DNA from 4 places in the Vibrio penaeicida genome. Region 4 is predicted to be linked to each of the others. Evidence: predicted binding sites of a transcription regulator. Region 4 holds the regulator's gene; each other region holds the start of a gene.
What was found. The regulator PurR, encoded in region 4, represses purine synthesis genes. The targets are predictions, from matches to a motif close to TNANGNAAACGTTTNCNTNA.

Region 1: the regulator PurR is predicted to act here: its motif matches at 5,223-5,242, upstream of purL (phosphoribosylformylglycinamidine synthase).
Region 2: the regulator PurR is predicted to act here: its motif matches at 1,968-1,987, upstream of LDO37_RS10785 (phosphoribosylaminoimidazolesuccinocarboxamide synthase).
Region 3: the regulator PurR is predicted to act here: its motif matches at 3,562-3,581, upstream of purE (5-(carboxyamino)imidazole ribonucleotide mutase).

Annotation. Positions count from the first base shown of each region.
Region 1 covers NZ_AP025144.1:3,101,525-3,109,240, forward strand. The annotation lists gene LDO37_RS13895 (aminoacyl-histidine dipeptidase) at 1-631, shown strand, start outside; gene LDO37_RS13900 (DUF3622 domain-containing protein) at 694-1,011, opposite strand; gene purL (phosphoribosylformylglycinamidine synthase) at 1,190-5,083, opposite strand; gene mltF (membrane-bound lytic murein transglycosylase MltF) at 5,498-7,003, shown strand; gene tadA (tRNA adenosine(34) deaminase TadA) at 7,683-7,716, opposite strand, start outside.
Region 2 covers NZ_AP025144.1:2,404,742-2,412,457, forward strand. The annotation lists gene LDO37_RS10775 (IS4 family transposase) at 1-980, opposite strand, end outside; gene LDO37_RS10780 (hypothetical protein) at 1,347-1,781, shown strand; gene LDO37_RS10785 (phosphoribosylaminoimidazolesuccinocarboxamide synthase) at 2,202-3,308, shown strand; gene LDO37_RS10790 (acyl carrier protein) at 4,346-4,717, shown strand; gene LDO37_RS10795 (beta-ketoacyl-[acyl-carrier-protein] synthase family protein) at 4,719-5,990, shown strand; gene LDO37_RS10800 (beta-ketoacyl synthase N-terminal-like domain-containing protein) at 6,046-7,281, shown strand; gene LDO37_RS10805 (beta-ketoacyl-[acyl-carrier-protein] synthase family protein) at 7,278-7,716, shown strand, end outside.
Region 3 covers NZ_AP025144.1:4,065,775-4,073,490, forward strand. The annotation lists gene LDO37_RS18160 (gamma carbonic anhydrase family protein) at 218-769, shown strand; gene LDO37_RS18165 (DUF1488 family protein) at 759-1,025, opposite strand; gene aroE (shikimate dehydrogenase) at 1,032-1,862, opposite strand; gene hemF (oxygen-dependent coproporphyrinogen oxidase) at 1,961-2,878, opposite strand; gene LDO37_RS18180 (L-threonylcarbamoyladenylate synthase) at 2,901-3,458, opposite strand; gene purE (5-(carboxyamino)imidazole ribonucleotide mutase) at 3,651-4,136, shown strand; gene LDO37_RS18190 (5-(carboxyamino)imidazole ribonucleotide synthase) at 4,142-5,269, shown strand; gene LDO37_RS18195 (DNA topoisomerase family protein) at 5,350-5,919, opposite strand; gene LDO37_RS18200 (DUF494 family protein) at 5,933-6,406, opposite strand; gene dprA (DNA-processing protein DprA) at 6,409-7,509, opposite strand; gene LDO37_RS18210 (LysM peptidoglycan-binding domain-containing protein) at 7,510-7,716, opposite strand, start outside.
Region 4 covers NZ_AP025144.1:1,427,345-1,435,060, forward strand. The annotation lists gene glgC (glucose-1-phosphate adenylyltransferase) at 202-1,422, shown strand; gene glgA (glycogen synthase GlgA) at 1,424-2,875, shown strand; gene LDO37_RS06685 (alpha/beta fold hydrolase) at 3,049-3,846, shown strand; gene LDO37_RS06690 (putative signal transducing protein) at 3,824-4,153, opposite strand; gene LDO37_RS06695 (TfoX/Sxy family DNA transformation protein) at 4,288-4,878, opposite strand; cyclic di-GMP riboswitch class I at 5,003-5,096, opposite strand; gene purR (HTH-type transcriptional repressor PurR) at 5,258-6,262, opposite strand; gene torD (molecular chaperone TorD) at 6,625-7,266, opposite strand; gene torR (two-component system response regulator TorR) at 7,571-7,716, shown strand, end outside.

The DNA.
Region 1 (7,716 bases), 1.7 Mb from region 4:
AGAACTTTTCAATACTTACACAAACCTGCTCTCTGCTGAATTAGGCAAAATTGAAACAAGCATCGTCTCTTTCAATGAAGAAGCAGAGAATACAGGAAAAGTGTTTGTTCAGGCAGATCAATTCCGTTTTGTTTCCGCTTTAAACGCCGCGCCAAACGGTGTTATTCGTATGAGTGATGAAATCGAGGGTGTGGTAGAAACGTCTTTGAATGTTGGTGTCATCACAACAGAAGATGACAAGGTCACTGTACTGTGTTTGATTCGCTCTTTGATTGACTCGGGTCGAGAGCAAGTTGAAAGCACGCTTCGCTCTATTGCAGAGTTGGCTGGGGCAGAATTATCTTTCTCTGGCGCTTACCCTGGTTGGAAGCCAGACGCAGATTCAGAAATCATGGCTATCTTCCGTGAAATGTATGAAGGCATCTACGGACATAAACCTAATATCATGGTGATTCACGCTGGATTAGAATGTGGGTTGTTCAAAGAACCTTACCCTGAAATGGATATGGTTTCTTTCGGACCAACAATCAAATTCCCTCACTCTCCAGATGAGAAGGTGAAAATTGATACCGTTGCTTTGTACTGGGAACAAATGGTTGCACTACTGGAAGCCATTCCAGAAAAGAAATAATCTCTAGAAAAAGTAAAGGCTGGCGATGAGCCAGCCTTTTTTATTCATAATCGAAAAGTAAATTACTCTTCGTCAGCGATACTTTTCTTTTCTTCCGCTGCTTTTTTCGCTTTTTCTGCGGCCACTTTTTCAGCCAAAGCCAATGCAGCAGCTTCGCGCTCGCTTCGCTTTTCAGCTTTACGATCATTGCGCTTAGCTTGATTTTCTACAAACTCAGCCAGCGTTTTTTCTGCCCACTCGTTTGCTAAAACTTCAGACTCAAAACCAGTTTCGCGTTTCGATACAACAGTACGACGCGATGTAACTTGGCGAGTGATTTCTGCTGTCCAGCCATTGCGCTTCTCAGACACACGGATAGCAAATTTTCTGTTTTTCGACATTTCTATATTCCTAAGGGATTTGTAAAGGGATATAGCCATCCCTTGGCAAGCGCGGTATTAGAGCACAAAGTCACACAAATTGCTCTAGTTTTTCAGCATCAACACTTCGAAAAAACCGCCAGAGCTTTCACTCTGGCGGTTTCGGTAAACTGAGAATCAGTTGCTAGCGAAAACTCAATTAACCGACATTCTTACGTGCATTTTGGAACATACGCATCCAAGCACCATTCTCACCCCAACCCTCTGGAGACCAAGAGTTTGCTACCGTGCGGAATACACGCTCTGGGTGAGGCATCATGATCGTTACACGACCGTCCGATGTTGTTAGACCCGTAATCGCGTTTGGCGAACCATTCGGGTTGTTAGGGTATTGCTGCGTTTGGTTTCCGTTATTATCAACGTAACGCAACGCGACCGTACCTGAATTTTCAATGGCATTTAGGTGTTCACCGCCACGAACTTCAACACGACCTTCGCCATGAGAAACCGCGATTGGCATACGAGAGCCTTCCATACCATCGAAGAACACAGAATCGGATTTCTGCACTTCAACTAGGCTAAAGCGCGCTTCAAAACGCTCAGATTCGTTACGAACAAAGCGAGGCCATAAGTCCGCACCTGGAATCAGTTCCTTCAAGTTTGAAAGCATCTGACAACCGTTACAAACACCTAAAGAGAACGTATCTTCGCGCTTAAAGAAGCTTTCGAATTGGCTGCGAGCCTCTTCATTGAACAAGATTGATTTAGCCCAGCCTTCACCAGCACCCAATACGTCACCGTAAGAGAAACCGCCACAAGCGACTAAACCGTTGTACTCTTCCAGTACGGCTTGCCCTGTTAAGATATCACTCATGTGGATATCGGTGGCTTCAAAACCAGCACGATCGAACGCGGCAGCCATTTCAACGTGAGAGTTCACGCCCTGCTCACGTAGAATTGCCATTTTAGGTTTAGCGCCTGTCGCAATGTATGGCGCAGCAATGTCTTCATTCACATCGTAGCTTAATTTGACGTTCAGGCCTGGGTCTGAATTGTCTTTCTTCGCTTCGAATTCTTGGTCGGCACACGCTGGGTTATCACGTAAACCTTGCATCTTGTGCGTTGTCTCTGCCCAGATAGTACGCAGTTCTGTACGTGAACGCTCAAGCACAATCGCATCGCCAGAAGTGATAACGAAGTTGTCTGAATCTTCAACGCTACCGATAACGTGAGAGCATGTTTCCAAGCCATTTGCAGCCAGAGTAGAAAGTACCGCATCCAAATCGTCGTTCTTAACCTGAACCACAGCACCCAATTCTTCGTTGAATAACGTCGCGAGCGCGTCTTCACCCAGCTCTGCGATATTCGAGCGAACACCACAGTGACCTGCGAATGCCATTTCCGCTAGGGTTACAAACAAACCACCATCGCCTTTATCGTGGTAAGCCAACAGTTTGTCTTCACGAACCAATGTTTGCATGGCATCGAAGAAGCCTTTTAGCTGCTCTGCGTTATCTACATCAGCTGGCTTGTCGCCTAACTGCTTGTATACCTGCGCTAGCGCTGTCGCACCTAAGCGGTTCTTGCCGTTACCTAGGTCTACCAATACCAGTGAAGACTCACCTTTGTCAGTCAGTAACTGAGGGGTTACGGTTTTGCGAACGTCTTCCACACGACCAAATGCCGTGATAACCAATGACAATGGAGAAGTAACTTCTTTGTCTTCACCATTTTCGTTCCACTTGGTTTTCATAGACATGGAGTCTTTACCAACAGGAATGGTTAGACCCAGTGCCGGACAAAGCTCCTCGCCCACCGCCTTAACGGCTTCGTACAAACCTGCATCTTCACCTGGGTGACCCGCTGGAGACATCCAGTTTGCCGATAGCTTAATGTGTTTAATGTCGCCGATATCTGTCGCAGCGATGTTCGTCAAAGACTCACCTACTGCTAAGCGAGCCGATGCACCGAAGTCTAGCAATGCAACTGGTGTACGCTCACCCATCGACATCGCTTCGCCGTGGTAAGAATCGTAACTCGCCGCCGTTACCGCACAGTTCGCTACAGGAACCTGCCAAGGTCCTACCATTTGATCACGCGCAACCAAACCAGTTACTGAGCGGTCACCAATGGTAATAAGGAATGTTTTCTCTGCAACGGTTGGTAAACGAAGAACGCGATCCGCCGCTTCATTTAGCTCGATACCTTCACGGCTAATCGCGGAACTTTCCACTTTCAGCGTTTTGGCATCACGATGCATCTTTGGTGTTTTGCCAAGCAGAATATCCATTGGCATATCGATTGGCGTGTTATCGAAGTGCGAATCTTCCAGTGTTAAATGGCGCTCTTCTGTTGCCACACCTACGACAGCGTATGGTGCACGTTCACGCTTACAAATTGCTTCGAATGTTGCCATGTTTTCTGGCGCAACGGCCATAACATAACGCTCTTGAGATTCGTTACACCAAATCTCAAGTGGGCTCATGCTCAACTCATCATTTGGTACGTCGCGTAACTGGAATTTACCACCACGCTCACCATCATCACAAAGTTCAGGAAGCGCGTTTGAAATACCACCAGCACCAACATCGTGGATGAATGCGATTGGGTTGTCGTCGCCTAGCTGCCAACAACGGTCGATCACTTCCTGACAACGACGTTCCATTTCAGGGTTTTCACGCTGAACAGAAGCAAAATCAAGATCTTCAGCCGATTGACCAGAAGCCATTGAAGAAGCGGCACCACCACCAAGACCGATGTTCATAGCTGGACCGCCAAGTACAATCAGGCTAGCACCAACAGGAATTTCTTTTTTCTGAACATGCTCGTCACGAATGTTCCCCATACCACCAGCAATCATGATTGGCTTATGGTAACCACGAACTTCTTCACCCGCGTGAGACGTTACTTTTTCTTCGTAAGTACGGAAGTAACCCAACAGGTTTGGACGACCAAATTCGTTGTTAAACGCCGCGCCACCAAGCGGACCTTCTAGCATAATATCTAGTGCGTTAACGATACGACCTGGTTTACCAAAATCAGTTTCCCAAGGTTGCTCGTAACCAGGGATGCGAAGGTTAGATGTTGTAAAACCAACCAAACCCGCTTTTGGCTTGCCACCGATACCGGTTGCGCCTTCGTCACGGATCTCACCACCAGAACCGGTAGAAGCACCAGGCCAAGGTGAAATTGCCGTTGGGTGGTTGTGCGTTTCAACCTTCATCAAGATGTGCGCATCTTCGTGATGGTAGTTGTACTGGCGAGATTCTGGATCAGGGAAGAAACGACCCACTTTAGAACCCGTCATTACTGCTGCGTTATCTTTGTATGCAGACAAAACGTGGTCAGGCGTCGTTTCAAACGTGTTTTTGATCATTTTGAACAGAGACTTATCTTGGTCAACGCCATCGATAGTCCAGTCTGCATTAAAGATCTTGTGACGACAGTGCTCAGAGTTCGCTTGAGCAAACATCATCAGTTCGATGTCGTTCGGGTTACGACCAAGCTTGGTGAAGTTTTCTACCAAGTAGTCAATTTCGTCTTCAGCAAGTGCAAGACCCAGTGAAACGTTTGCCTCTTCTAGCGCAGCGCGACCGCCCGCTAAGATATCAACGTCGGCTACTGGTGCCGGCTCTGCCACTGTAAACAATGCAGATGCAGCATCCAGATCCGTGAACACTGATTCCATCATACGATCGTGGATCAGTGCTTTAACGGCTTGAGTTTGATCTTCAGATAGAGTTTCTGATGATTCAATGTAGTAAGCCGTACCGCGCTCCAGACGTTTTACTTTGTCTAGACCACAGTTAACAGCGATGTCAGTGGATTTAGAAGACCACGGAGAAATAGTACCCGGACGTGGAGTCGCGAGAAGTAGAAGACCTTCAGGCTCGTGCTCTTCGATCGTTGGACCATAAGTCAGCAGTTTTTCTAGTTTGCCTAATTCAGACGCATCTAGATCTGCTGTTAGGTCAGCAAAGTGCATAAACTCAGCGTAAATACCTGTTACTGGCAGGCTTTGCTCACGACAAAGTTCAAGTAATTTGTTAACACGAAACTCAGAAAGAGCTGGGGAGCCACGCAAAATTCTCATGTGCTTAGGTCTCTTATGCAGTTAGTTAAGATGATATTGCAATAAATTCAAAGGGTTATTGAACACCCTGAAACCTATACCAATTTCACCTCGCATTTGCGGGCGTATTATAGAGGAAAAATTCTGTGACGTAACCACAAATAGCAACCGTTTGCGCCTTTTTTTAATACTTCAATTAATTGCGTCGCTATTAAAGGAAGTCACGTGCTAGAAATCGAGTGTCTTGAGGTCAATTAAAGACAAGACCTGTTGCATTTCTCCGTTTACCATCTCGCGCTTTTTTATTCTTTTTTTTATTGCTGCTTTGCCCTAGTGACCTGCTTTGATATAAAGAGAGCTGAATTTCAGTGTGAGTAAACTGTTTTGAGTATTATTTCCCCACTAGTCTGGCTAAGAAGGTTCGCTTTTATCTCTATGATAAGCGTCGTGTTATCTGGCTGTCAGATAGAATCCAACCCAAAAAGTGAACTCGTAAAGATTAAAGAAAGAGGCACGCTAAGAGTCGGAACACTGAATAATCAGCTTTCTTACTATATTGGCCCGGATGGCCCTACTGGCTTAGATTTTGAGCTCGCCAAGCAATTTGCTGACGAGCTTGGAGTCAATTTGGAAATGAAACCAGCCTACCGTTTATCGGAATTGTTCCCAGCGCTTGATCGTGGCGAAATTGATATGATTGCGGCTGGGTTAAGTCAGACCCCTGATCGCCTTAAGCATTTTCGCGCCGGACCAGCTTACTATTATGTATCTCAGCAGGTGGTGTATAAAAAAGGATCATGGCGACCAAGAAACGTTGATCAGCTGGTTAAAAAGCAAATCCCTATCATCGTTGTAAAAGATTCACACTTTGAACGCACACTAAAAACACTCCAACAAGAAAAACCTGGACTCGTTTATCGCGATGAAAAGGACGCCGACGTCAACGATCTATTACAGAAAGTATCTAGGGGCGAATTGGCACTCACCATGGCTGATTCGGTTGAGCTTTCTTTATCTCAGCGTTTGTACCCTTCATTGGCATTGGCATTTGAGCTAACAGAAGACCAGCCGATCTCTTGGTATATGCGGCGCAGCGACGATGAAAGCCTCTACGCACTGCTCATCGAATTCTTTGGGCTTCTTAAACAATCTGGCGATTTGGCTCGATTGGAAGAAAAATACTTCGGTCACGTGGAAAGCTTCGATTACGTGGATACAAGAGCATTTATTCGCGCATTAGACAGCAAGCTGCCTAAATGGGAAGCGCTATTCAAGAAGCACTCTAACGAATTCGACTGGCGCTTAATTGCAGCGCTGGGCTATCAAGAATCACATTGGAATCCACTCGCCAAATCGCCAACTGGGGTAAGAGGCATGATGATGCTTACCTTGCCAACCGCAAAAAGCGTTGGCGTAAAGAATCGTCTCGATCCTGAACAATCCGTACGTGGTGGTGTGGAATACTTGAGGCGCATCGTCGACCGCGTCCCTGATTCTATTTCCGAACACGAAAAAATTTGGTTTGCTCTCGCCTCTTATAATGTGGGTTACGGTCACATGATGGACGCAAGAAGGCTCACCAAACGTCAAGGTGGCGATCCAGACTCTTGGGCAGATGTAAAAGACAGATTGCCACTACTGCGGAAAAAAGAGTTTTATAGCAAAACTCGCTATGGCTACGCTCGCGGAGATGAAGCGAGGAACTACGTTGAGAATATTCGCCGTTACTACCAATCGATCATTGGTCATATTGATAAGCAGCGTATCGCAAACGAAGAAATCAACATTGACGATCTTCAGGTTATTGATGTTCCACTGTCTGCCGCTCTGCCTACGACTTCGGGAGCTGAGGCAACATCAAGTAAAGACACTAATAAGCAACAAGATAAACCTGCTCAAGGCGAGAAAGACAGCGAAAAGCCCAAAGAAGACAAGAATTAATATCTTTAAAGTAATTCGATTTATGGGATACCCAGTGGGGCTCAATTAACGGTTGAGCCCCACTCTATTTCAAACCTTCTCACTCAATTCAAAAGCTCTTTATGATGAAAATGCATTCCTAAGAGCAATGTGTTTTTTCTAAACAATTAGGATGCTAAGCCCTTTTTTCACTTGGCTTTCTGGTTAATTGTCACACTACTTGAAAAACCTACCAAACGCCCTTACATTAAACAGTGATGACAATCTTTGCTGTCACGTCATCAACTCGTAACAATCGAAGCTTATAACTTGTTTTTGAAGTACAAAGAAACTCTAGTTTTACTGTACAAAGAAACCTTAGTTTCGCTGTAAAAGAAAACTCACTGTTCACCAAAGATGTCGCTTTTAACAAAAATAATAGAAGCATGACTAGTTAAAAGAAAAACTAGTACCGGTGAAGGGAGTGTTGGGCGGTGCCAGAAAAAAATAACAGCACCGTTATTGTTAGCTTGGTAGAGGAGAGAAGATATGTTCTCCAAAAGAAAGTCGTCTAAGCGACTGCTACAAAAGGCTGTTTCGTCCAATCGTCGTAAGCGTATGCTTGCCAATAACAAGAAAAAAGTTATTTGGCGTAGTAAAGCTTTTGCTCTTTGCTTAGAGCCTTGATACGGAAGAAACAGTTGTTTCTAAACGGCAAACATCAATTCTGATGTTTGCCATCAGACTTCCCTTCT
Region 2 (7,716 bases), 980 kb from region 4:
TGTTTTATTTCCCCATAACTGTTCTCTACTTCCCACCGTTCAAAATAGACATCCAGTAAGGACTGAAAGTCATATTGCCTATCGGTAAGAGAGGTCAGTACACCTTTAATATGGTTAGGTTGCTCTGATTCCGGGTACAAAGCCAGCCTCGCATACCACTTCTCGGGGAGACTCGGATCTTGCTTTCGTGCATGCGCTGACACATCCATCTCGACAATCAGATCACGCCCTTCATCATCTAACTGTTCCATGATTTTATATTGCGTATTTGATTTTATTGGGGTCATCCAGTGACTGGAACCGTGTTGGCGTTGCCAATTGAGCATCAACTCGGCACTTAAATAACATCGGTCAAAAATTGTGAGAGAGTTTGGTTTCGTTGAAGAAATGAGCTTCTTGGCGTAACTCACTTCACCCATTGAACTTGAACCAAAAGCAACATCATGGAGTAAGCGACTGCGAAGGGAGCAAAACGCGCATAGTCGAACTACGGGATATTCCGTATGTTGAGTTTTACTGTGCTTCACATACTGATAATGCTTAGCAAGCGCATGGGTACCATGAGTTCTAAATTGGGTACCATCAACCGAAAATAGCCTCAAGCCAAACCACTTATCCTCACTATCTTCCGATTTTGTCCAATGCTGAGCAGTCAACGAAAACAAAGCTTCCAATGGTTTGGCGGTTAAGCGTTTTCTAGCTTGAGGGATCGCACTAGGAGCAATGGACTCTCCCAAAGAGTTAGAAAGCTTCAGGTCTAATTTGTCTAGGACATCCGTAATCGGTCTGTCTCTATATAAACCGATACCGACAAGTAACCAAACAACGAGCTCAGCAGGCAGCTTTCTTCGCCTCAAACTGGCTTTATTGGTCACGTCGAGCGCCTGCTCTATCCATTCAAGAGGCAGCTCTTTTTGAAACAAAGCTAGAGATTCTGGAGCGGCATAATCATCAACATCAATGAGCCAGTGCGCCAACATAAAAATACCCTCAGTTCGTAAAGTTCTGAGGGTATTGTTAACCATCTGTAGGATCGTTCAACCGATCAAATGCTTAACTGATCGGTGTTACCTTTATATGGCGCTTTTTTCATTTTTGCTTGCCAATGCTTCAAATCAAAAAATCGTCACTACTGTACAACACTGTATAGAGTACAGAGACACCATCACAACCACCCCCTAATCTGTTTATTTAAACAGTATCAGTTCTTTCTAAATATTGTTTAAATATCAACCAGTTAAATTTATTTCGAAAAATAAAATCAAAAAAAAATTAAAACATGCTTGCTAAATAACCAAAACAACATTACTGTTTATCCATACAGTATGTATAAGGAAACAGTAACCATGTATGACTTACAGCGTGCCAAACGAAATCAACACACTTCAAATAACCGTTTTAATGCGTCGACTTTTGACAAAAGTTCTACCGAATCCGGATCTAACGTTGATCGATGTGCTGAACTTGCAAAGCTCTCGCAAGGTTCAAAGTGGGTACTGTTAACGAACGAATGCCCAAAACCACGAGCATCGACATTAAAGCGCTATCAGATTAACGCTAAACATTTGCTTCAAATGATGCCATCAAGAAAGATGACCGAGAAGGAAGTGGTATTAAAGGCACTTCAATCAGGTAATGCCAGTGCTGTGATTGCGAGCAAGAGTATCTCTGCCATCGATCAGAAACACTTGCTACAACGAGCAGCTCAATTAAATTGCACCTTACTTTTCACGCACGATGCGTCGGAGCTTTTTCCTGTAGAAGGTTCATTAGTACACTAACTATCTAACAGGAGGTGGGTCTATCTATCCTTCATTCCCACTTCTAGTGAAACTATCCATACTGTTCATATTCCACTGCTAGCCCCATTCTGGGGCTTTTCTTCTTTTTAAAACAGGTGGAACAAATCTGCTCCGAAGCCCAGCAGAACGATTCTGCGCTGCCAAAATAGGCATACAGGTCTTTTCACTAGCAAACGTTTGCTTTTTGTCTGGAACAGTAAAAAAGTTCTGGTATCATGCGCAACATCTGCACTTTTCGGAGTTGGCATTACCACTCTGAGGTTAGTTTGGGCTCTTCTCGTATAGCAACGACGGCACAGTAGCGGCTGTCATTTATTCGGGCTTTCAAAATCTTTTAGAGCAAACCAAACTGACTCTTTGTGCCCTCTTTGACGTTTGAAATTAGATAGGAATGTCGCAATGAGCTTAGCTGATCAAGTACTTGCCGTTAATGATGATCTCCCAATTCGTACTAACAAACCCGTTCATAGCGGTAAAGTTCGTTCGGTTTACTGGCTAACAGAAGAAGACAGCCAAAGACTGATCAAAGAAAAAGGGTATGACGTTTCACCAGACGCACCTTTGGCAATTATGGTTATTAGCGACAGAATTTCAGCTTTTGACTGCATTTGGCACGGTGAAGGCGGATTAAAAGGCGTACCTGGAAAAGGTGCCGCATTAAACGCCATCTCCAATCATTGGTTCAAGTTATTCAAAGATAACGGCTTGGCCGACAGTCATATTCTCGATATTCCTCACCCATTTGTTTGGATCGTACAAAAAGCAAAACCCGTTATGATTGAGGCCATTTGTCGTAAGTACATTACTGGCTCAATGTGGCGCGCCTATGCAAATGGTGAACGCGAATTCTGTGGCATAGAGCTACCTGAGAACCTAGAAAAAGACAAAGCCCTTCCAGAACTGCTCATGACACCATCTACAAAAGGAATCTTGAAGGGTATCCCAGGTGTCCCTGAAGCCGACGATGTCAATATCACTCGAAAGAACATCGAAGATAACTACGAAGCCTTCAATTTTACAAAAGCAGAAGACATTCCCCATTACGAGAACCTCCTGAAAGAGGGATTTGAAGTAATCAGCAAAGCACTAGCGGGTGTTGATCAAATTTTTGTTGATACCAAATTTGAGTTTGGTTACGTCACCGATGCATCTGGTACAGAGAAACTGATTTACATGGACGAAGTGGGAACACCTGATTCGTCACGCATTTGGGATGAAGCGGAATACAGTAAAGGTCGGATTGTCGAAAATTCAAAAGAAGGCTTCCGACAGTTCTTACTAAACTATTTCCCCGAACCCGACATCCTACTGAACAAAGAACGTATGGATGAGCGTTTTGCTCTTGCTGAGAACAACGACCTACCAGAGTCTGCTCTTATGGATATCTCCAAAACTTACATCGGCATCGCTGAAAAAATCACTGGTAAAGAAATCGTCCTGAGCGACAATCCTAAGCAAGAAATCATTAACGTTCTTCGTAGCCAGTACAACCTTATCGTCGATTAATACGACAGAACCCACCCGTTCATTTATTTAGAGCCAGTTCATCATTGAACTGGCTTTTTTGATTTGCCTTTCTTGCTCTTCATACAGTCTTATAAAGTGTGATAATGATCCTTCATTTGAACCCAAATGCACTGTAAACGGAACTAACCTCTCTTTACTGTATCGACTTATTGCATATTTGCAGCTAAATTCATGACCTTCAGCTGGCACCGCTCTATGCAGAACTTTTCTGTCTAATCGGGGATACTTGGTCGTTACCACATAGGATTGCTTTGTAAATGATGTAGTTGTAGCAAGAATGGGCTTCTAGACCGTAATAACGCACTATGCCTAATTACACATCGAAGCCAAGGAAAACATTGGCTGTAGGGTCAACAGAGCCTAGACACTCTCGTCCTTTATGCATGGGAAACATATTGAGTTCATATCATTATACGATTTTAAGTATATTTTCAGCCTTGAAATCTAGATTACTAACGCAGTATATCTGAGCAATACTCGAGCTTCATGATTCAATTTATTTTTGAAGTACGTATTTATTGTACTTCAGAATAGATAAAGCCTGTATATCTGTAACTAGGCGAATAGAAAATTTAAGTGCCCCATATTGATGCCAAAAATGGATTAGTAATCAGTATCAATATAATTTATTACATTTCACTATCAACCGCTTGCCTGCAATTTATAAATTAATAAGTGAATTATTTTTTTCTTATTTTGGTCTAAATCTATTTTTTCATAACTTGTCTTATATTAAAAATTAATCGCTATTTTTAATTAACTATTTAATCAATTTTAATATTTAAAAATAACAAAAAAATCAATAATGAAAGATCAAAAGGAAATAACCTTAATGATATAAAAATTATTTAAATTTTTTATAAAAATGCGACGCAGTGCTAATTCTTTTTATCATTAGTAAAAGGAAGGGCTAGTCTCGACTTAAATTTATACACCTAAATAATTGTTTTACAAGAGTTTTTTAATCGTGTTAGAGTTTTAAAAGATGTCCAGACACATAGTAAAAAGGAAATACAATGTTATTTAATGAAGTAAGTGAAATTCTAGTAGAAGTATTAGGTGTTGAACCTGAAGAAGTAACGGAACAGGCAAACCTTGTTGATGACCTAGCTGCAGAGTCAATAGATTTTGTCGATATCATTTATTCAATCGAACAAAAATACCAACTTAAAATATCGGCTGGAGATATATTCCCAGCATTTTTACAAGAAGAGAGTTTTTTAAACTCAGAGGGAAAGGTTTCCGAAGAGGTAATTTCTCGGCTAAGAAGTGACTACCCTCATTATTCCGATGCGGTTATAAATGAGTTTATAAATAGCCAGTCGGCGGATGTATTTTTCAAAGTCGATAGTTTAGTAAACTTCGTTTCTCAAAAACAGGCAGCATAATATGAAACCTTCAGATGTCGTCATTACTGGAATGGGTTTATATACATCATTAGGAAACACAGTTCCGGGCGTATGGAATCGAGTTTTAGATAACCAATCCGGAATTAAACTAATCAGCCATCAAGACTGGCTGTCTGGTCATGGTGTTCATCTGCTGGCTTCTTGCAAAGACTCGTTTGATTTTTCCAACTTCTATGGAAGTTGGAATATCAATAAAAAAAACTTGAGAAACATGGGCAGAATAAGTTCAATGTTCTGTCATTCTGTACTTAGCGCACTTGAAGGTGCGGGGTTCGATTCTCATCAGTCACTACCGAGGCACTCTTCAGGAATAATCGTGGGAACAGGTGTCTCGCTGTGCGATGAGCATCAGCCCACTCCTCCCGCTTCACGAAATCCAAAGTGGTTTCTCGATACCTACCCAAACATTGTACTTGCTCAATCTTCGGTTGCGACTGGGATCACTGGCTATGGAAACACCATCGTCAATGCATGCACTAGCGCCAGCCTTGCTATTGGGCAAGCTTACAATATGATTCGCTCTGGCGAGGCAACGGTTATGGTTGCAGGCGGTGCTGATAGCCGGCTTTCTCCCTCGTTTCTTTCTGGGTTTAGTCAACTCAACATGCACTCTAAAAGCGACGATGCGATTCGCGCCATGCGGCCGTTCGACAAACTAAGAGGTGGTTTTGTGCTTGGAGAAGGCGCAGGGGCATTGGTGCTTGAGAAGCGAGAACACGCGATTCAAAGGGGTGCAAAAATACTGGCTAGCGTCGTCGGTTTCTCCTCGTCAATGGACGCTTTCAGGATGACTGATCCCTGCCCGAAAGGAAAAGCGAAAGCGATGCGTGGTGCACTTGCTGATGCGAACCTACAGCCACATCAAATCGACTACATCAACGCACACGGCACTTCAACGCTATCCAACGACAAAGAAGAATCGAAAGCGATTAACGATGTTTTTCAAAATCGCTGTCCATTAGTCAACAGCAGTAAAGCAATGTTGGGGCATACATTAGCAGCGAGCGGCGCAATTGAATCCATCATGTGTGTCCAAAGCCTTATCTCCCAGACATTGCACGCTAATCCAAATCTCGATCACCTCGATCCCTCATGTGATATCAATTTGGTTGGGAAGTCCCCGATTTCCCAACCTATTCGTTACTGCATGAACAATTCAAGTGGGATAGGAGGATCCAACACCACTTTAATATTTGAACGCAATTCGATACCTGAGACAGACACAGAACACGCTAATCCCTTTCAAATTTAGCCTAGGATTCTGTTCCGTCTCAGAGCTAGTTAGTCTCGTAAAATAAGGAATACTCATGCCAACACCTGTTGCGGTTATTACCGGACTGGGCGGGTTTACTTCGCTCGGAATAACCCTAGAAGAACATTTAGCAGGCCATCAGCAAGCCGAAACTGGGATTCGATATGATGACACTTATCCCTATCCGCTTGGTGCTGTGCCCAATTTCAATCCACGCGATTTCATCAAAGATAAAAAGTCCATTCGCATGATGACTCCGCAAGTTAAGCTTGGTATATCAAGTGCGGCATTAGCTTTTAGCGATGCACAGCTGGATGCCAACCAACTTGCGCAATTTGAAGAAACCAGTGGTGTCATCTACGGCTCTTTTTTCTGCCAAGGATTTCAAAACAGCACACCGCCTTATCTTGCGAGCTTGAACGATGATCTTTCCATCAACTATGAATCGTTAGGTTTGGAGCATTATCGACAATTCCCTCCCCTATGGATTTTACCTCGCCTACCTAATACGACTGGCGGGCAAGTGTCTATTCAATATGGGCTACGTGGAATGAGTTACAGCATTGTGAATGGTCCGGCTGGAGCCGTCATGGCGGTAGGTGAAGCGATGGAAGCCATTCAAGATGAACGTGCTAGCCGTATCCTTGCTGGCGCTTCAGAATCAGAAGCCTCGCTCGACCATACTTTTAGGCTTGAACAAAAACACCCTGTCGCTAAAACGTTGAACGATGAAGGCATTATATCTGCGGAAGCTGGGGTAAGTTTTGTCATTGAAAACGGTGACATTGCGAGTCAGCGTGGTCTCGAACATTATGGCGAAGTCACCGCTTATCAAAATAATTATTTACCCAAGCTTTTTAAGCAACCAAAACAAAGCACCATTGCTGCCATTGAAGCGAACTTCAGAAAGCTGTTACACAAAGCCAATACCCATTCATCAAACATCGATGCCATCCAACTGACTCTCTCTGGCATTCCAGAGCTAGACGAATGTGAAGCTCAAGCCGCATTTAATGTATTTGGTGGTGAAGTCCCGATTGTTTGCTCGAACGACTACACCGGATTTGCCTACGGTGCTGCCGGAGGTTGCTCGTTACTTTATGCCTGTTTGCAGTTAAAACACCAATACCTTGCTCCTGTTTTGAACACCGAACGTAAGCCGTTGAATAATCGTCTAAATTACGTTTCTCATTTACGCAAAGATACATCGCTCAAACAGATCATTTGCCATCACATTGACTATCTCGGCAATGAAGTCAGCTTATTGATAAACAAGGAGTCAGAATCATGAAACGCGTGGTCGTAACCGGCATGGGAGCCGTCAGCGCATTTGGCGCAGGGTCGGAAAAATTATGGCAATCATTATTAGCTGGTAAGAATGGCGTCAGATCTATTAACCACCTGCCAGTTAGCGGTGATATCGTCTCTATTGCAGCCACGATGCCTTCAATGGAAAAGCACATTGCTGCGAACAAGAAATTAGCATCCATCTCCACGGCGGATCCATCCATTAAAAAATTCTTCCTTGCTATTGAAGAAGCCGTCATTCAATCGGGTATTGATTTCTCAGACCCGAACTATCAAGACACCGCTTGTATGATCGCTGACCGCCCCTATAGCGCGACAATGGATGTCGATATTTATTTACCCACTTTTGCAAAAGCCACCAGCAACGGTGAGGTCGATCTTGAAGCCTGGCTAAGAGAGCTCAGACAATGCCCTGCTC
Region 3 (7,716 bases), 1.5 Mb from region 4:
TCAGCTACCTAATCTAACCTCTGACTCGATTCGTTTCTTTCGAAGCGTTCCCGTGTCAGCGAGGGGGCATTATAGAGATCGGCATCACATTGGCAAGCCCTTTTTGACGTTTTTTTCAATTTCTAGGTTGTTTGCGTGTTTTTTATTCAAAAGGTGGTATTTTCACTATTCTTCTTTCACTTTTTACCCTTTAATCGCCCTAAATTAAGGAGAAATCATGAGCTCAATTCGAAGTTATAAAGGTAGTTGCCCTGAAATTGGTGAAGGTGTCTATATAGATAGCAGCTCTATCTTAGTGGGTGACATTAAAATAGGTAAGGATTCTAGCGTTTGGCCACTTGTTGCTGCCAGGGGTGATGTTAATCATATTCATATTGGCGAGCGTACAAACATTCAAGACGGTTCCGTTTTGCACGTAACTCATAAAAATGCGGAAAACCCTGAAGGCTACCCACTTATCATTGGTAATGAAGTGACTATCGGTCATAAGGTCATGCTTCATGGGTGTACGTTAGGCGATCGTGTATTAGTAGGTATGGGTGCCATCGTCTTAGACGGCGTGCACATAAAAGATGAAGTCATGATTGGTGCGGGCAGTTTGGTCCCTCCCAATAAAGTATTGGAAAGTGGTTATCTCTATGTAGGGAGCCCAGTAAAACAGGCTCGCCCATTAAGTGAAAAAGAAATCGCTTTTTTGCGCAAGTCCGCAGATAACTACGTCAATACTAAAAATGAGTACAGAACAGTAGTAGAGCCAGTCACTTTCTAATAACAACTTGCCCGCTGTCGTCGTAGTCTTCCTCTTCTATCAAAGATTCAGCAAGCTCTTCCATATCAAAGCGGTATTGTGAGAATAGAGTGAGAGCTTGCTGCTCTTCCTCTATTGTCTCTCCACTCACTCGTTCAATGGCAGCCACTAAAGCGAGACATTCGATCAACATACCTGATTGCTGTGCAGGAAAACGTACCGCGTTATGCCCTTCATCCCAAGTTTGGATATCAGGAAAGAGTATTGATTGATTCATGGCAGGCTATCCTTCCAAATTTTTTCTTAGTTCTCTGAGAACTTGCTTTGCGCCAGGTCTTAACCCACGCCATACAAGGAAGCTTTCTGCAGCCTGCCCGACCAACATACCAAGACCATCGTAAGTATTGACAACTTGGTTATCTTTAGCCCACTGGTTAAATGCTGTCAGCCCCTGCCCATACATCATGTCATAGCTAACGGTTGTTGAAGTGAATATCGAAGAGCTAATCGTGGGTAGGTCACCACTCAAACTAGCAGACGTAGAATTGATCACCACATCAAAGGAAGTCTTGATGTCTTCCATAGGAACAGAACGAATATCACCAAATTCTTTAAACATTTCCTCAAGCTTTTTCGCTTTAGCAAATGTACGGTTGGTGACCACTATGCTTTTTGGGGATTGGTCCAAAAGTGGCTTTATCACGCCGCGAGCAGCGCCACCTGCACCAATAACCAAAATACGGGCACCTTCTAACGGTACTTGGTATTGCAATAAGTCTTGAACCAAGCCTTCACCATCAGTGTTATCACCAATGATTTCTCCATCATCGAGTTTTTTTAGTGTATTCACCGCCCCAGCCAATTGCGCTCTTTCGGTCAGGCGATCAGCAAATTGAAAAGCATCTTCCTTAAATGGCACGGTAACATTACAGCCTTTCCCACCTTGCGAAAAAAACTCTGTTGCCGATTCTACGAAACCACCCACGGGCGCTTGGCGCGTTACATAGGATAAAGACTGATTGGTTTGCCGAGCAAAAAGGGTGTGTATAAAAGGGGATTTACTGTGTCCGATAGGGTTACCAAACACGACGTACTGATCGATAGGTTGCGCCATTTCCTTGCCTGCAAAATTAAATAGGGTCGTTTGTACAGACCCTATCATCATACCTAAATTGCCTCAAGCGACTGGATTCTGAGCGTTATAGCTGGAAATCACCATTCTCTAGGTTTTAGGTAATTTTGGTACAAATCATCTTCCGGTGTCCCAGGCTCAACCTGATAGTCGTATTCCCATCGAGCTAAAGGAGGCATCGACATTAAGATCGATTCAGTACGCCCACCACTTTGTAGCCCAAATAAAGTGCCTCTGTCGTAGACTAAGTTGAATTCGACGTAGCGACCACGGCGGTATAACTGAAATTGGCGCTCTTTTTCACCATATTCGGTCTCTTTTCTTCGATCAATGATGGGTACAAGCGCATCGGTATAGCCCTTCCCAACGGCTTGAATGTATTCGAAGCTTTTATCAAAACCCCATTCGTTGAGGTCATCAAAAAATAAACCACCGACACCACGAGTTTCGTTACGGTGTGGAAGGAAGAAATATTCATCGCACCACTTTTTATGCTCCGAATACACATTATCACCAAAGGGTGCGCAGATTTCTTTCGCCGTGTTGTGCCAATATAAGCAATCTTCTTCGAAAGGATAAAACGGGGTTAAATCGAAGCCACCACCAAACCACCAGATGGGATCATGACCTTCCTTCTCGGCAATAAAGAAACGCACATTGGCATGAGAGGTTGGTACATAAGGGTTGTGCGGGTGCATCACTAGCGACACGCCCATCGCCTCAAATTTTCGACCAGCAAGCTCTGGGCGGTGAGCGGTAGCTGAGGCAGGCATCTCTCGACCGGAGACATGTGAAAAGTTCACGCCACCTTGTTCAAAGACGTTGCCACCACTCATGACTCGAGTTCGACCTCCGCCACCCAGGCGCTCAGTCGATTCACGATGCCAAATATCTTCTTCAAATACAGCCTTACCGTCCACCTCTTCAAGCTGCTGGCATATGCTGTCCTGAAGTTCTAACAAAAAGTACTTTACTGCATCTTTATCGATATCTGACATTGCTTATTCCTATATTCGCAGGTTATCCCTGTCTTAATATGGTAGACGTTAAAGCGTCGCGTATTTCACTCGGTTTATCGCGACCACCGGTTTCACCTTCTAAAATTGCGACCAAGTACTCACCCAGCTGTGCGTATACCTCCTGGAAAGTCATACACGGTGGCTCACCCGTAAGGTTGGCGCTGGTCGAGGTTAGCGGTTTACCAAACGACTCGCAAAGTTTTTGTACCAATGGATGATCCGTCACCCTTACGGCAATGGAATCAAATTGACCTGAAAGTAGGTTTGATAACCCAGGTTTTGCAGGCATTACCCAAGTAACTGGTCCAGGCCAAGTGTCAAATACCGCTTGGCGAGCTTCATCCGTTAATTGAGATTCATCGACGTATGGCTTAAGTTGCTCAAAATTGGCAGCGATGAGAATTAACCCTTTTTCTACTGGTCTTTTCTTAAGTTCAAGTAGCTTTTGAATAGCGTCTGCGTTATCAGGGTCACAGCCGACTCCAAATACACCTTCCGTTGGGTAAGCAATGACTTCCCCATCATGGAGCGCCTGAACTGTGTTTTCAAAATTGGTCAATTTGAACCCCTTATCTTTAACATTTGGGCAGTAGTGTACAAAGAGTTTACCCCTCAGCCCAAAAGTAATTTATCAGTAAACTGTATCAAACCTTAAAACGATTTCGCGCAAACGTTTTCCTTACCGAAAATTCTACGTATAATGCGCGCAAAATATCCGCTCACCCAATGAAAGCGCTGAAGGAGTTTTGAGATGCAAGTCGGTATTATTATGGGTTCTAAATCAGATTGGCCAACCATGAAACTAGCAGCAGAAATGCTGGATCGCTTTGGTGTGTCCTATGAAACGAAAGTGGTTTCTGCCCACCGTACGCCACAATTATTGGCAGACTACGCCAATAGCGCTAAAGACCGCGGCATCAAGGTAATCATTGCTGGCGCAGGTGGTGCCGCACACTTACCTGGTATGGCGGCGGCCTTTACAAGCTTGCCGGTTCTAGGTGTTCCTGTTCAATCTCGTGCATTAAAAGGCATGGACTCCCTACTTTCAATTGTACAAATGCCTAAAGGTATTGCAGTGGGCACTTTGGCTATTGGAGAGGCTGGTGCAGCCAATTCCGGTATTTTGGCCGCTCAGATCATTGGTACTCACAATGAAGAAGTAATGGCAAAAGTTGAAGCTTTCCGCCAAGAACAAACTGAGACGGTTTTAGCTAACCCGAACCCAGCAGAGGATTGATCCCCATGCACGTTCTTGTCTTAGGCGCAGGTCAACTGGCTCGAATGATGTCTTTGGCTGGTGCGCCATTGAACATTCACATTTCTGCCTTCGATGTAGGCACAGAAAACATTGTTCACCCACTCACCCAACAAATGATTGGAAATGGCTTAGCCACGGCTATTGAGCAAGCGGATGTCATAACGGCCGAGTTCGAACACATTCCACACGATGTGCTTGATGAGTGTGAAAAAAGCGGTAAGTTTTTTCCGACTACCGACGCCATCAAAGCTGGCGGTGATCGCCGTATAGAGAAATCGCTACTCGATAATGCCAAGGTGAGAAATGCCAAGTACTTCGTGATCAATACACAAGAAGATTTTGAGAATGCCATCCAGCATGTTGGCATTCCGATGGTGCTGAAAAGCACTCTTGGTGGTTACGATGGAAAAGGGCAGTGGCGTTTAAAAGACAAAGCACAAGCCAATGCGATTTGGCAGGAAATGTCTGAGTGCATCGCTGAAACACCAAACCAAGCGATTGTCGCAGAAGAGTTTGTACCGTTTCAGCGTGAAGTGTCTTTGGTTGGTGCTCGAAATGCAGCGGGTGAAATCGCCATCTACCCACTAGCAGAGAACGTTCATACTGATGGGGTTTTAACACTATCGACAGCCATTGCAGATGAAACACTTCAGGCACAAGCCAATATCGCGTTTACGGCAGTAGCGGAATCTTTGAATTATGTGGGTGTTTTGGCGCTCGAGTTCTTTGATGTGAATGGCGAGTTACTGGTAAACGAAATCGCGCCTCGCGTCCATAATTCTGGTCATTGGACTCAACAAGGTGCTGAGACTTGCCAATTCGAGAACCACTTACGCGCTGTGTGTGGGTTACCATTAGGCAGCACTGAGCTGGTACGCCCAACCTCTATGGTAAATATCTTGGGTGAAGACCAAGTGCCAGAGAGCGTTTTGGCAATGCCAGAGTGCCATGTGCATTGGTATGGCAAGGAAAAGCGTGCAGGTCGTAAAATGGGTCACATTAATGTGTGTGCAAGCAACGATGAGGCGTTAAAAGCCGCTTTGGTTAAGCTTGCAGATATTTTGGATGCAGATGCTTTTCCTGCATTAAAGGAAAGCGCCCAAGCTCTGTAAGACGCACCTATCTGTAAAAAGCAGTTACCAATAAAAAGCAGCATTACCTGTAAAAACGGCACTCTAGTGAGTGCCGTTTTTTATTGGATTTGTTCTTTCTGGCACTTCCGATTAGCGCACAATACTTTAACGCCAGATGCCAGTTTCTTCTCAATCAGTAGTGAGTAATCACACTCAGTGCACGAACCGACGATAGGTTTATGATTCACCGCAAACTTGCATTTAGGGTAGCTATTGCAGGCGTAAAACGTTTTGCCATAGCGCGACTTTCTTTCGACCAAATAACCCGTTTTGCATTCAGGGCAGGTAATCTCTTCTTCCTTTTTCTGCTCCTCTTTAGGGGCATCCAAGGACTCAATATGATGGCAATCTGGGTATGCACTGCAACCGATAAACATGCCATAGCGCCCCTGCCTCAGCACCAATTCATTAGCACACTCTGGACAAGGGACACCTAACTCTTTAACAATATGACCATCATTTTGACCAATCGTACGAATGTAGTCACAAGATGGGTACTGATTGCACCCTAGGAAAGGACCATGTTTACCATGACGTAAAGACAATTCTCCACCGCATTGAGGGCACGGTTCTTTTTCCAGTGCGTGCTCATGGGCAGAGAATAATTGCGAATCGATTTTACCGCTCATTCACCCAAAACCATTAATGAAGAATACCACTCTCGGTAGTATACAAGAGCTCCTCCATTTGGGTGTAGGCGTTTTCATTACCCGGTACATTAAACAGTACCATCAATACAATCCACTTTAGATCGTCCAGCTGAAAGTCACTGGTTTCCAAGCCCATTACTCGATCAATGATCATTTCACGAGTTTCGGCGGTCAACACTTCAACTTGCTCCAAAAACAGCAAGAATCCACGACATTCTATATCTAAACGTGTCATTTCAGTGCGCGTGTATATACGTACCGACGTAGCTGCACTGGTTCTCATGGCGGATTGTGCATCGCTTTGTTGTAGCGCTGCCAAGTCCTCTAACCAATTCAGGGCTTTGTAAATTTCTTTTTGGTGGAATCCAGCTCTGAGAAGCTCATCTTCCAACTCATCTTGATCGACCATCAATTCCGCATCACTGTGGATATAGGTCTCGAACAAATACATCAGTATGTCCATCATAGTTAGCCCCTCCCCTTTCGAATATAGCCACCAGGTACTGCAACAACATACCCTGAAAGCTCAAGCTCCAGTAGTTGCATCATGACTTCATGCACAGGTATATGGGTCCGCTCTGCAAGAATATCAACGGGTGTTGCTTCTAACCCTACGTTAGCCATTAGTTCAGGAAATGGCAATTCTTCTTGCGAGGCTTCTTCACTAAATATAGATGTTTGTTGGGAAAACGACCAAGAAACTAAATTTTCTACTTCTTGGAGAATATCTTCGGACGATTGGACTAAGCAGGCACCAGACTTAATGAGTGCATTCCCCCCTCTAGAATTGGGGTTGTGAATTGAGCCGGGCAGTGCAAAAACATCGCGACCTTGCTCTGCTGCGTATCGCGCTGTTATCAACGACCCGCTGCGTTCGGCAGCTTCGACAACAAAAACGCCAACCGACAATCCACTAATAATACGATTGCGGCGCGGGAAGTGCTCTGGTCTGGGTTTTGTGTTGGGTCGAAATTCAGAAACGAGCGCGCCTTGCTCAATAATCCTTTGTGCTAGCTTTCTGTGCCGAGCCGGGTAAATGCAGTCGAGTCCCGAGCCCAACACAGCAACAGTTTGACCACCTCCCTCCAACGCACCATCGTGAGCGTGCCCATCCACACCGAGCGCCAAACCACTGGTGACCACTAACCCATTTGCGGATAAATCTTTGGCAAACGCCCTCGCTGTTTGTAGCCCTTCAATGCTGGCGTTTCGACTGCCTACCATGGCTATCTGTGGGGTGCTCAAAGATCGAGCGTCCCCTTTAACAAACAATGTAGTTGGTGGAGAAGAGACTTCTTTGAGTAATGGCGGGAACGCACAATCGAGTAGAGTAACAATATGGTGGTTTGACGCCAGCTGCCACTCCAAGCATTCATCGACCTCTGGATGTGAACTGGCTTTAAGGAATTGAATTTGTTTCGGCTTAAGCCCTATGGCTTGCCATCGCTCTTCACTGGACGAAAGTAAATTGACGGGAGAATCAATAGTGAGTAATCGAGTCAGAGACTGACCACCCAATTGGGGCGTAAAACTCAATGTCAGCCAAGCTCTCAACTCATTTTCTGTCATTTAACTGTCTTCGTCCTTCGCTTCCAATGGGTCATTTTGTGGCTCTTTCAATAACGGAGAAAGCCCCATGGTTTGGGTGTGAATCGGTGCTTTACTACGGGTAATTAATGCAATACTGAAAGACGCATACGGACGAATAACGATCATTTCCCCGACAGAAACATCCGGAAGATTTTCGCTAAGCCACCCATCATCCACAATATAGTT
Region 4 (7,716 bases):
AGGCTCACTATGTGAGTGGCAGTTATCTCTCCAAGAGATTTTCGTGGGGTTGCACATACGTTACACAAAGTGCGACGCATGTAATGTCGTGGTTCAACTCGGAGCAGAACACTGTCTCTGCACATGGACGTATGACCCAACAATCGAAACACACGTATTTCGTTAGTGCGGGCATAAAACTATAAGATATGGAGATATATAATGGCTGGTGTATTAGGAATGATTCTTGCGGGTGGGGAAGGTTCTAGACTAAGACCCCTAACAGGATCACGCAGTAAACCCTCGGTGCCTTTCGGAGGAAGCTATCGCCTGATAGATTTCGCTCTGAATAACTTTGTAAACGCAGATTTAATGAGAATTTATGTTCTCACGCAATTTAAATCTCAATCCCTTTATTTGCATATGAAGAAAGGTTGGAATTTGTCGGGTATTACAGACAGGTTCATCGACCCTATTCCTGCTCAAATGCGTGACGGTAAACGTTGGTATGAGGGTACGGCAGATGCTATCTACCAAAACATTCGGTTTATCGAATTAGCGCAACCTGATCAAGTTTGCATTTTTGGTTCAGACCATATCTACAAAATGGATATCAGGCAAATGCTTGACTTTCATAAGCGAATGGAAGCAAAACTTACGGTTTCAGCTTTGCGAATGCCGCTCAAAGAGGCGTCGCAATTCGGTGTTATTGAGGTAGATAAAAATGGAAAAATGATTGGTTTTGAAGAAAAACCAGAAAATCCAAAGTCCATTCCAGGTAGCCCCGAGGAAGCGTTAGTTTCGATGGGGAACTACATTTTCGACGCAGACTCATTGTGCAAAGAGTTACGTGAAGATGCAGACAGTGAAACATCCAGCCATGACTTTGGTAAAGACATTATTCCAAAGATGTTTCCATCCGGAGAAGTGTATGTTTACGATTTCTCTACCAACAAAATAAATGGTGAAAAGGGTTCTACTTACTGGAGAGATGTCGGCACGATAGATTCTTATTGGGCTGCGCATATGGATCTACTTGAAAAAGATCCTGAGTTTTCTCTGTATAACCGAAGCTGGCCATTGCATACCTATTACCCCCCTTTGCCACCAGCAACGTTTGTTGATACTAATGACGATTGTCGTGTACGTGTCAATGACAGCTTAGTGTCTGGCGGCAGCTACATTCAAGGATCATCTATTCACAAATCTGTTCTAGGCTATCGTAGTAACATTGCGAGTGGTTCGATTATTAGTGAATCTATCCTTTTAGGTGATGTAAAAATTGGTGCAGGTTGTAAAATACGTCGAACCATTATTGATAAAGATGTCGAAATTGCTCCAGGGACGATTATTGGTGAAGATCTAGAGCTTGATGCTCAGCGCTTCCACGTTTCCCCTGACGGTGTAGTCGTCATCAAGAAAGGAACGAAAGTTGGGTTCTAGTATGGATCGAATGAATATCTGGTTTACGGTTTCTGAAGCCGAAGGCTTGGTGAAAAGTGGTGGCTTGGCAGATGTTGCCAAAGCCCTACCTAAAGCCCTTCAAGTTCTAGGGCATGATGTATCGATAGTTATTCCGGGTTATCGAACCTTACCTGGGTTAGAAAGTGCCGAAGTTGTACTCAATACAGAGTTAGATTTCTGGCCACATGTTCACTATCAAGTAAAGAAGTTATCGCTAGATGGTGTTCCTGTATATGCCGTTGAATGCCATAAGTATTTTGATCGCAGTGAATTGTATGCGGAATCCAATCAGGCGTATCCAGATAACGGAGAGCGTTTCGGTTTTTTTGCCTCCGCTTGCCTCGATATTCTCCCTAAACTCGGAATAAAACCAGACATTATCCATGCCAATGACTGGCATACAGGGTTAGTACCGTTCTTATTAAAAACTCGCTATGAACATGATGAGCGCTTTCGCTCCATTAGAAGTGTTTTAACTGTACACAACGCGATTTTTAAGGGGGTCTATACCTATCACGACTTGGAAATTATTCCTGAGTTGAACCTGTCTGGTTTAGAGCGACTGCAATACGGTCAAGATCGCATCAGTATGCTACGCGCAGGTGTTGCGTTTGCGGACAAAGTGAATGCTGTTAGCCCTAATTATGCCGCAGAACTGATGACCACGTTAGGGTCACACGGAATGGTGGACGATTTTGTTCATCGCAGTGCAGACCTATACGGGATTCTTAATGGTTGCGATTATAGTGAATGGGATCCGAAGACGGACAAATACCTAGATCACCATTATGAGGCTGAAGCTTCGAGTATGGTGAAGGGTAAACAACTCAATAAATGCCAATTGCAGGAAGAGGTTGGGTTGCCAACAAAAGAGCTGCCTGTCTTTGGGATGGTTTGTCGTTTAACACACCAAAAGGGGTTCCACTACCTTTTGCCTATCATAGAGCAGTTTTTGCGAAATGACGTTCAGCTAGTTATCGTAGGCACGGGTGAGCCTCAAGTGGCTGCAAAACTTCATGAGGCCGCGAGTCGATACTCAAACAAATTTTCGTTTATTGAAGCTTACAACAATCGCTTAGCACACTTGGTTGAAGCTGGATCAGATTTCTTCCTGATGCCTTCAGAGTTTGAAGCATGTGGGTTGAACCAGATCTATAGTATGGCTTACGGAACGCTTCCGATTGTACGCGAAGTGGGCGGTTTAAAAGATACTGTGGTTGATTACGACACGGATGAAAAACTTGCGACTGGCTTCAGTTTCTTAGACCCAACACCAGAAGCATTGTTGATCGCGATGCAACGAGCGTTGATTCTATACTTGCAGCAACCCGATGAGGTTCAGCGCGTTCGTTTGAATGCAATGAATACGGAGTTTAGTTGGGAAGCATCGGCTAACGAGTATGTGAATATGTATCAGGCTGCGCTGCTGTAAAACAAGAGCGGGTTGAGTGTAGCCTGTTTGCGTAAAACCTCTGATGACAATAGCCTCTCAATGAAAATTGAGAGGCTTTTCTATGGTAGGAGGAGCTTGACCACCCAATTTACTCATATTGTGGTAAGCTTTTACCTAATAGAACTAGAAAGATTCATAATATTTGTTAAGCGATGTCGAACCCTTTGTTATTTCACAAGACTTATAACCACCCCACCAGTAATGAGTGGGTGGTCTTTGTTCATGGTGCTGGTGGTAGCTCTTCCATTTGGTTTAAGCAGATTAAAGCCTACAAGCAGCATTTTAATTTATTGCTTATTGATCTCAGAGGTCATGGGCGGTCGAACAATGTTATTCAAGATCTCCTTAAAAAAGGCTATACGTTCAAAGATATCTGCCAAGATATCTTGCAAGTATTGGATCATTTAAAAATTCAATCTGCTCACTTTGTTGGTATGTCTTTAGGAACCATCATTGTGCGAAACCTTGCCGAGATAGCCTCAGATCGAGTATCTACCATGGTATTGGGTGGGGCGGTAACTCGGTTTGATATTCGTTCACAGGTGTTGGTTAAGGTGGGAGATTGGAGCAAACACTTCATTCCTTACATGTGGTTGTACAGCTTGTTTGCTTACATAGTCATGCCACAAAAAAACCAAAAAGAATCGCGGCATTTATTTGTTAGAGAAGCGAAAAAGCTGTGTCAAAAAGAATTTAAGCGTTGGTACACCTTGGCAGCAGATGTAAACCCGTTGATGAAATATTTCCGTGAAAAAGAAATCCCGATTCCAACGTTATATCTGATGGGAGATAGAGATTATATGTTTCTTCGTCCAGTCAAAGAAATGGTGAGGATTCATAAACGCAGTGCGTTGATTGAAATTCCTGATTGTGGTCATGTGTGCAATGTGGAAAAACCAGATATTTTTAATGAAAAATCGATAGGGTTTATTCGTCAGCATGCTCGCTGACGTGGTGCCCACAGTTCCAACAGGCACCAAACTGAGCTTCTATCCATTCATCGCATTTCGGACAGCACCAGTTTGGTTTTGATTGGTTAGCGGTTTGATCGGTATAAGACTTCACAATCTTTTTGGCTTTGTCGTACTGAAATTCGTTGTTTAACCAAATATATGGTTCGGTGTCTGGACCAAATGGAAGCTCACCTTGCAAGCCAAATAGACCTTCACCACGAACTTCAACATCGATTCCCTGTGCCTTTAACAGCTCACATACAATATGAGCTTCTGTCGGGAGCGCAGTAGAGTACACCTTCATAGTTCGTCCAATATAGTCAATGAGTTTTAATTATGACAGCAAGTCGCCCATAAGGGTCTGTGCAGGATAGATAAACTGTGAATTTCAGCAATAAAAAAGCCTCCAAAGGAGGCTTTTTTAGCATGAAGGTTTAACTAACTTAAGCGTTTCATTAATTCATCACGTCTATCTTGAGGAATCACGGACCAGTGAGTGCCATTAATTGCACCCTCTAGAGCCCATAGTAGCTCTAAGCCAACATCGCTTGAATGAGTCTGCTTGATGGCTTTGAAGGCTTCAACAGAACCGAAGTTTTGTAACTCCTGAACGGAAGAGATTCCTGCTTTTTTGAGCATTCTTTCTGTACCCAAACGTAAATTAGGCAAGTCTTTCAAACGCGTTGGTTTGGTTTCGGCTTGCTTTTGTTTCTCTGTTCTTGCAACTTTCAGCGCTAGAGAAGCTTTCTCTATGATGTCATTGGTATTATCCCAACTGGTTTCTGGGAGTGCAAAATACTTGGTGACAACCGGAAACCCGCGCTTCTTGTACACATAAGGTTTTAAACCTTGTTGTTCGAACTTTTGAGCACTTTTTGAGTCAGCTCTGATGTGTAAAGTGTTTTGAACGACTAAGGCGAACATAGTGTCATCGGCGAAAACGCCAAAACCACCAAACATAGAACGTGATTTTATCGTCCCTAATGGTTCAAATAGCTTCAATGAGTTTTTAAGTATTGGTTTATCCATGCTGTACTGTCTCGGCTAAAGAAGTTATGCCACTACTAAGTTCAGGTCCGAGAAAAAATAGCAAAGTGATGCAGTCAGATGTCAGAGTTTGGTTAACTCTGGAAAAGAAGTATGCATATTTACCATCGGCAACCCCGCTACCATATTGATTTCAAATAAATCCATTTAGGCCGGAAGCTTTGCGTCCCACTTTTTCAAATGGTTTGCCCTGTGCGTGACAATAAAATCATAGAGAAAAACCGGAACAAGCATCACATCAAAATGCTTTATGTGTGATCTGCCTTCAAAAAATAAATGTACAGATATAAATATTGTTTCTTATTTGGGCAATAAAGCAAAAAGCCTGACATATAGCCAGGCTTAATTAGAATTAACTAATTTAATTTAACTTTTTAACAGAACTTCTCTCTACGATTTCAGGATGCATCTCGAAGATGCGTTTATCGTGTTCTTTGTCTTTGATTCTTTGGAGAAGGATTTCAAATGCCGTTTTACCCACTCGGCGCTTAGGCTGGTGGACGGTTGTCAGAGGAGGAGAAAAGTATCCTGATAGCTCAATATTGTCGTATCCAATGATCGAAATGTCATCAGGAACACGGACACCGTTCTCTTGAAGACGGCTAATGACCCCGAGTGCCATAAGATCATTAAAGCAGAAAACGGCTGTTGGTCTGTTTTCCATAGCAAGGATCTTGTCCGCCGCTAAGACAGCGGTATCACATTCGAAGTTGCCGACAAGTATGCGTTCTTGCTTGAATTCAATATCGTATTCTCTCAGCGCTCGCTTGTAGCCAATGACCCGTTCAATACAAGCCACTTTTTCTTCATGGCCAGTAAGACAGGCAATATCGGTATGACCATTGTCTAAAAGATATTTTGTCGCTAAGTAACCACCTTCCTCAGAGTTATCTATTATCTTATCGGCTTGGGAACTCTCTGGACCCCAATCCATGATCACTTTTGGAATGGATGAGTGCGCATCAAGCATTTCACGAAGATCTTCAGTTAAATCTGAGCACATGACCAAGATGCCATCTACACGCTTCTCAGCAAGCATACGAATATAATCCCGTTGCTTTTCATATATCCCGCCGGTGTTGCACAAGATCAACGTGTAGCCTTGGCGATAACAGTAACTTTCAACGCCATCGACGACTTCTGCAAAGAATGGATTAGAAGACTGTGTAACTAACATACCTATAGTACGAGTCGTGTTGCACTTTAAGCTACGTGCAACAGCGCTCGGTGCATAGTTTAGTTCTTCTACTGCTTTTTTAACTTTCTCTTGTGTAGTTTCAGCAACAAAGCGTGTTTTATTTATAACATGCGAAACCGTTGTAGTTGATACTCCGGCAAGTCGTGCGACATCTTTAATAGTGGCCATAAAACAAATATCCTGTAGAGCCGAGCTAAGGGGTAAGGTGCTAAATTTAAAGTAGCTAATGTTTTCAGCAAGGCGGATTTCATTGTGTTATTAAAATCGACTAAAAACACAAAAACCGCTATTAATACAGCGGCTTAGTTAATGCTTTTCAGCGTTTCATATTTTATCGTTTGCGATCACGATCTTAGTCTTTAATTTCCTATGTGACAATGGAGTGAATCGTAAAAAATTATACCAAGTGTCACATTTATGAGGAATCCTAATATTTTTTAAGGGTGCTGTTTTATATTTAAAACAAATTAGCTCAATACCTAAGTAAAGTCTTCGAGCTCAATACTATCAAGATATCCCACCTTGCCGGTTTACTCGCCAGAAATATATTGGCGGTCTAGTTCGACAAAACTCACAAGCAATTGTGACAAAGCTGCGTAGAACCCAAAGCCATCATAATTTTTGCAGTTCTTGTTAAATATTGGAAGCCAAGTCATGAGATGCGTATTTATGAACCACAGCTGTTCTCGCAGTGCATCTTCAAACTGCTCGTTCGTTTTTAATTCGTTTGAGCGAATAATGAGGTTACCCAAAAAGTCCAATTGAATGGCGAGGTGATCTGCTGGCTCGTTAAACCCCTCTAGCAAAGAGACACCTTTTTCTCTTAACAATGATTCCATTTGTTTCGCTGGTTCATCATTGAGCAGACCAGATTTGTAGATTGAGGCGTATGGCAAGGCCGCTTTTTTATCTGTGGTCAGAAATAGGCCACAAAAATCCGCAGCGAGTTCTAACTGAGCATCTTCTCTATCTTGGAGTTTATTCAGGGATTCGATAAGTTGCTGAGCCGCCGGTTTTAAGGTTTCGTTTTCTGCAAGACCGCTAATGAAGCCCCTGATTTCAGCCGTGTGGTAATGCTCCAACTCTTCTTGTTTCAGTTCATGAGCAAAAAGGCTAGAAAGCCACCAGTAAATCTCTGCGCGCTTTTCGTTGAATGCTTTTGTTTCTTGCATAGCGTTGCCGCTCCGTATGAGGTTATTGGCGCAATTCTAACGAATTAAGATGAACAGAACTAATCTAAAGTATGGCAAGAAATGAAAATAAAAATCAGGTTATGAATAGGAGCCAAATTGGTTGCTTTGAATCAATAAAAGTTAGGAAATTGCCTTCTTTTTAACGAATTCGCTAGAAATGTAACTTTTTGTGAATAGAATATAAAGAGTCGCAAATAGACTGTGGCAAGTTTGTCTTTATATTTACATTAAAGTCGAACAAATACCTTATATATCCTTATAAATACAAAAGAAAGTGGTGTAGATGAGCTATCACGTATTAGTCGTAGAAGACGATGTGGTTACCCGTAGCAAGCTGGTGGGCTATTTCCAGAACGAAGGCTATCAAGTTAGCGAAGCTGAAAGTGGCGAGCAAATGCGCGCAATTTTAGAAGAGCAATCTGTTGATTT